2 regions of the Hamadaea sp. NPDC050747 genome follow, and region 2 is predicted to be linked to the other one. Evidence: riboswitches for the same ligand, from Rfam matches in the RefSeq annotation. Region 2 holds a riboswitch; the other holds the start of a gene.
What was found. Region 2 has a riboswitch for cyclic di-AMP ahead of AB0H43_RS29885 (C40 family peptidase). Riboswitches for the same ligand answer to the same signal wherever they lie in the genome.
Positions count from the first base shown of each region.

Region 1 (3,201 bases), on a different contig from region 2:
CGACGGCAGCAACGCCAAGGTGGCCAGCGCGGCGAGGCCCATGGCGGTCTCCACCGCCCCACCGCGATCAGCGGCCGCGTAGTCGCTGATGGTGTGGGCCCAAGGCGAAAGGCCGTTGCCGTCGAGGTGCCCGGCCACGGTCAGGAGCACCGACAAGAGGAATCCGAAGAGGACGAACGAAAGGCGAGTCATGCCGAGAATGCTCGTCGTACGCCGAGCGCGAGACATCGCCGTCGCGACGGGTTCAGCGCTCCGTCGTGCGAGCTAGGTGACTGTCCCGTAGGGGGCTACCGCTCGCCGCAGCGAGCGCTGGATCAGGGATCTCGGTCGAATCTTGGGGCAAGATTCGACCGAGATCCCTGATCCAGCGGGGAACGGGGGAACGCGGGAACGCGGGAACGCGGGAAAGCGCAGCCGTCAGGCGCCGTAGGGGCGGCCGTACCCGTAGATCGGTGCGGCGTCGATCTTTCGCATCATGATCGGTACGCCGGCTCGGGACGCGTGCACGATCCAGTTGTTGCCGACGTACATGCCGACGTGGTGGATGTCGGAGTAGTAGAAGACGAGGTCGCCGATACGCAGGTTGGCCCGTGACACGTGCTGGACCGAGTTCCACTGCGACTTCGCATTGTGCGGCAACGAGATGCCGGCCGCCTTCCACGCCGCCATCGTCAGGCCCGAGCAGTCGAAGGAGTCGGGTCCGTCGGCGCCCCAGACGTAGGGCTTGCTGATTTGGCGGCAGGCGTACTTGACCGCAGTGGCGGCCTTGCCACCCGGGTAGGTCGCCGGGCACGGGGCGGGGCGCAGGTCGCCGAGTCCGCCGGTGGTCGCGTACAACTTCTGGACCTGATCCTGCAGCGTCTTGATCTGGCTGTTGAGCTGCTTGGCCTGGTCGTTGAGCTTCTTCTCGGCGTCGGCGAGCGCGGCGATCTTGTCGTCGATCGGCTTCTTCTTGTTCGCCAGGTCGTCGCGCTTGGCGATGACATCCGACAGTTTGTCCTGCTGGATGCGCGAGAACTGGTCGAGCAGCACCAGCTGGTCCGTGACATCGGTCGGCGACTTGGCCGAGAGCAGGGCGTTCAGCTCGGTCGTGTTGCCGCCGGTGTACAGGTAGGCGGCGAACTCGCCGACTCGCGCGCTGGCCACGTGCAGTTCGAGCTCCAGCGGATCGAGCTGCTTCTTCAGTCCCTCGAGCCGCTTGCGTTCGGCGGTGAGCTTTTCCTTGGTGTCGTTGTGCTGCTCCAGCACGGGCTCGAGCTTGTTCCAGGCGTCGTCGATCTGCTTCTCCAGCGCGCTGACCGACGGGTCCGCCCGGACCGCCTCGCTGCTGAGCAGCATCCCCATCGTGGCGACGACCGAGAGCGCGAGAGTGATCAGGGCACGTTTCTTGCGGGTGGGTTGGCTGGCCACCGTGGGTGGGTCTCCTCTTCCACCGAGGACGTTCGCAGTCGCCCTCACCGCCTACCGGGTTAGCTGCCGGGTTCGCGCTGGAAGATGCGCTACCGCTGACGCGGATTCACCCCCGAGGCGACACGCGCCTCACTTACCTGGGTCCCCGGTCCACGACGGTGTCGCGGTTCGGCGGCGGCGCGAGGGGCCGCCCCGGATGGCCGACCGACTTCCTGCGCCTCGATGACTCTAAAGTCGTGCGTTATCAAACCGCAACCCGAGACGCGCGCGCACTTCAATGTGTAGTCAATGAATTACCCGACCGTGACGTAGACGTCGTCCAGAATGCCGTGAAACTGGTCGTTCCACGGCCCGATCCCCTTGCCGCCCAACCGGAGCGGATCGGAGTTCACAATGGACAACTGCGCGGGAATCACGGTGCTCGCCCGCAATTCACCGTCTACGAACAACGCCAGTCCGGTGCTTCGGCGTACGCAATCCAACCGATGCCACGCACCGTCCGCGACGGTGTGACGCCACTGCGCGACATAGATGCGGTTGACCCCGAAAACCAATCCCGCGACGACGCAACTGGGCAGGCCGGCGAAGTGATCCACCTGGAGTTTGTACTGGGTGCCCTGAGTCGAGAAGCCCTTCTGCACGATGTTCTCGCCGTCACTGGTGTCCTGCGGATCCAGCAACACCTGCGCGCCCCATGCGACGTCGGCCTGCCCTGGATTCAGCCACGGCCCCGGATCGCTCTCGAGGATCGCCCTCGGGCATTCGGCCTCGTCACCCGGACAGACCGGCGGATATCCGACCGCCACCGTGCCGGCGCGGGTCTTGGCTGTCAGAGCACCGCCCATCACCCCGACGGGGTGCAGCCGGAGAGTCCGATCAGCGTCCCAGATCGGATCCGCCAAGCCCGCGTCGAAGGCGTACCGGAGGGTGACGGCCTCACCGGCGGCCCGCCGCTGGTCCGGAGTGCGGACGGCGGCGGTCGGGCTGGCGGGAGCCGGGACGGTCGCGAGCAGAACGGCCAGCAGGCCGGCTCCGCTGCCCAGGCTGAGACGGAGACCCCTCATTGGGACAATTGTGCCGAAATTCGGCACAATTGTCCGTTAAAGCACGGAACGCGTCCCGCTGGGGCTGATCGGCATATTCGATATGTACGCCATTCGCACGTAGTCACCACTGTGCGGGGCGTGGACCATGAGCCCGTTACCGACGTATATGCCGACGTGATGATGATCGGAGTAGAAGAACACCAGGTCACCGGGTTGTAGGTTTGCCCGGCTCACGTAGTGCGACTCGTTCCACTGGGCGCCGGTGTAGTGCTCCAGGCTCTTGCCTGCCGCCGCCCACGCTGCCTTGGTCAAGCCCGAGCAGTCGTAGGAGTTCGGCCCGTCAGCGCCCCACACGTACGGCTTGCCGATGAGGGAGCACGCCCTCTTCACCGCGGTGGCGCGGGCACCACCCGGCAGCACCGGCGGGCAGACGCCGATCCGGAGGCTGCCACCGACCGTCGACGACCCGTACGCCTGGATGCGCAGCTTCTGCAGGCGATCCATCTCCGCTTGGATGGACTTCTTCTGCGCCGCCAACGCGGCATCCTGCTGGGCGAGCGTGGCGATGAGCTGGTCGAGCTGGGCCTTCTGCCCGTCATAGATGTCCCGCTGCGCCGCGACCCCCGCGATCGCCTGCTGCTGGGTCTGCGAGATCTGCTCCAGCGTCGTCAACTGGTCCAGGAACTGATCCGGCGACTTCGCGTTCAGCAGCCCGGTCAGCCGCGACGCCGGCCCGGTCATGTAG
Region 1 covers NZ_JBFAHM010000001.1:321,350-324,550, reverse strand. Annotated here, with positions in the region: gene AB0H43_RS01545 (DUF998 domain-containing protein) at 1-192, opposite strand, end outside; gene AB0H43_RS01540 (NlpC/P60 family protein) at 418-1,410, opposite strand; cyclic di-AMP (ydaO/yuaA leader) riboswitch at 1,445-1,594, opposite strand; gene AB0H43_RS01535 (LamG domain-containing protein) at 1,704-2,474, opposite strand; gene AB0H43_RS01530 (NlpC/P60 family protein) at 2,511-3,201, opposite strand, start outside.
Region 1: linked by a shared signal. The riboswitch ahead of AB0H43_RS01540 (NlpC/P60 family protein) and the one ahead of AB0H43_RS29885 (C40 family peptidase) in region 2 are both predicted to bind cyclic di-AMP.

Region 2 (3,201 bases):
GGAAACGGCGAAGGCCGTACGCAGCGGCAGCTTCTTCTCGTCCGACACGCGGCTAGAGTACGCGATCTGTTTTCGTGATTGGTTGTGTGCCTTGAATCACGGACATCTCGGGCAATCTGCCGGGACAATACGGGCGCCCGTCGTTCCGGGGAGACATTTTGGCTGGTCAGGGGCTACGTCGCGGGCTTGGCTGACTGCCGGTCATGCACTAGAAACGCAGGCGCCGGTCGATGACCGGTGAACGCTCCGGTCCCGCCGAGCCCTGCCCGGCCGGGCGTTGACCCCCAGCACAGCACCGGGCAGGGGTGGGGGACCCACTGACGCCTCGCTGTCCCAGCCGGGCGTCGGCCTCGTCCGCACGAGGCTCGGGGTGAAGCCGCCCTCCAGCGGCCGGGCAACCTTCCGCGCCCGAACCCGACAGCTCACCTCACAGGCGTGCTGAAGGGAACCCCCATGCGGTACTCCTCCTGGGAGCGTGCTCGAAGTCTCCTGTTCGGCAGCCACCGGCGTCGCCTGGTCACCGTCGGAGCGGCGGCGGTCACGGCCGCGGCCGTCGGCATTCCCGCCCTCGCGGCGGGGCCGCACCCGACGCCCACCGGCCTGACGGCTCCGGCGCTCTCGGTGCTTGCCTCTGCGTCGTCGTCCTCGCCCACGCCTCCGGCGTCTCCCTCGGTGTCCGCGTCTCCAACTCCGTCCGCCTCTGCGTCCGCGCCTGCCTCGAAGCCGGCGGCCCCCAGGAAGGCGACGGCTACCGCGACGGCGGCGACCAAGGCGGCGATCGTCCTGCGCGAGGTGGCGAAGCTCAAGGGTTCGCCCTACGTGTTCGGCGCGACCGGGCCACGCACCTTCGACTGCGCCGGGCTCACTCAGTTCGTGTACGCCAAGATCGGCGTCAAGCTCGTCAACTACGTGCCGACGCAGCTGGCCAAGGCGAAGGTCGTCCCCCACTCGAAGCAGCGCCCCGGCGACCTCATCTTCTTCCTGAGCGGCGACTTCGCTTACCACGTCGGCATCTACGCCGGGAACCACAAGATGTGGGACGCCCCGACCGAGGGGCAGGCCGTCGGCCTGCACGAGATCTGGGACGACGGGTACGTCGTCGGTCAGTTTTACTGATTTTTCGGCCGAGGTCCGGCTCGTCCGATCGGAGGAGTACGCCGAACGGGCGGGCCGGACGACTTCTGTGGGCTGTGTCACCGGCCGAACCGGACATCGCGGCAGGCAATTTCGGACATCGATGCCTGGACCGCTCGGCCGGGGTAGTTTTCCCAGCTGACAGCGCCCTTTCAGGTTCTTGGCGAACTCGCAGGCTCTTGAGTAGAAACGATCCGCCGGTCGGGTTCACCCGGGCGGCGGCGCCGCGGATACGCCGAGTCCCGCCCGTTCGCGGTGCCCACCCCACCGAAGCAGTGGATGGGCGGGAGCGGAGGAACCACCTTCGCCGGACCTGCCCGCAGATCGGTTTTCCAGCTCGGTTCGCCGGCCTGGTTCCCCGGATCGGTTCGCAGGCCGGCTCGGGGTGAAGCCATGCCGTCCCTGGACGCCGTGGCCGGGCCACCTTCCCGCCCGAACCCGACAGCTCACTTCGCAGGCGTGCCGGAAGGACGACGATGAAGTCACAGCTCAGGCGGCGTACCGCCGGACTCGTGCTGGCCGTCGGCACGGGCATCCTGGCCGGGACGCTGACGGGAACCCCTACTCAAGCCTCCTCGGTGGACTCGGCCACTGCCCCGACTACCACCGCCCAGGCCACCACCGCCCCGGCGACCGGCGTCGGCGCGGCCGACACGGTCGTGACGGAGAACGCGGTCACCGCCACGAGCGCGACCGCGATGAGCACGACCGCCGCGACCTTCACCGTCGCGCCGACCGCCGTCAGTTCCCGGGCGGCCAAGGCCGCGAAGGTGATCGCGCTGGCGAAGCAGTACAGCGGCCGTCCGTACCGCTGGGGCGCCGCCGGACCCAAGCGGTTCGACTGCACCGGGTACACGAAGTTCATCTACAAGAAGGTCGGCGTCAAGCTCCCCCACAGCGGCGCCCAGGGCAAGAAGGGGAAGAAGGTCTCCCGGGCCAAGGCGCTCCCCGGTGACCTGGTGATCTTCCGCAACTCCAGCGGCCGCGTCTACCACGTCGGCATCTACGCCGGCGGCAACAAGATGTACGACGCCCCGACCTACGGCAAGAAGACCGGCCTGCACCGCATCTGGAGCAAAAAGGTCGAGTTCCGCCGGGTGTTGTTCTAGACCTCTCACCCATCCCCTGAAAGCAGCCGGGCCCGCACCAGTGGTGCGGGCCTTGCTGTGCCGGGGACGCTTAACTCGTGCTTAACGAGCGGTAATGGCATCGGTGACGGTGATGTCGGAAACCGGACCATGTTGATCTTCATAGGGCCCCTCCACCCGAACGTACCTCTCGTGACCTGGCCAAACGGGGAGGGCTCGGGGCGTCGGGAGCGTCGATTTTGGTTGACGGTGGAGGGAAGTGGAGTAAAGTGGGGCCCACTGGTGGGGCTGGGAGGCCCGGCCGGCCGGGGGAGCGGCTCGCCGCGAACGAGCTGATCCCGTCTGCGTCATCGGGGGGTGGGGCCGATGTTTCTCGGCACGCATACCCCTCGCCTGGACGACAAGGGCCGGTTGATCCTTCCGGCGAAGTTCCGGGACGAGCTGGCGGGAGGTGTCGTGATCACTAAAGGGCAGGAGCGCTGTCTCTACGTGTTCCCGGTCGCCGAGTTCCAGCGATACGCCGCCGAGCAGTCGGCCCGTCCGATGAGTGACAAGGCGGCCCGGGCCTACACCCGGGTGCTGTTCTCCGGCGCTCACGACGAGGTCCCCGACAAACAGGGCCGGGTCACCATTCCGCCGACGCTCCGAGCGTACGCGGGACTGGAGCGAGACCTGGTGGTGATCGGCGCGAGCACTCGTGTCGAGATCTGGGACAACGCCGCCTGGGAGGCGTACCTCGCCGAGAGCGAGGAGGCCTTCTCGGACGTCGACACCGCCGGTGACGCCGGCCTGCCGACGGAGGCGGGGTGACGCCGGCCAGACGGTGAGCGCCAGGCGCCTGGAAGCGATGCCGCGAACATCGCAGCACCGGGCACGAAACCGGCGTACCGCGAGATCTCCAGCCGCTTGTCGGCTCCTGGCGCCACTTCCCCGGCGCCAGGCGTACTGCTCTCTCGAACCCCTTGGGAACGGGGAACAA
Region 2 covers NZ_JBFAHM010000013.1:236,944-240,144, reverse strand. Annotated here, with positions in the region: gene AB0H43_RS29895 (MurT ligase domain-containing protein) at 1-30, opposite strand, end outside; cyclic di-AMP (ydaO/yuaA leader) riboswitch at 276-448, shown strand; gene AB0H43_RS29890 (NlpC/P60 family protein) at 454-1,116, shown strand; cyclic di-AMP (ydaO/yuaA leader) riboswitch at 1,390-1,608, shown strand; gene AB0H43_RS29885 (C40 family peptidase) at 1,611-2,243, shown strand; gene mraZ (division/cell wall cluster transcriptional repressor MraZ) at 2,589-3,032, shown strand.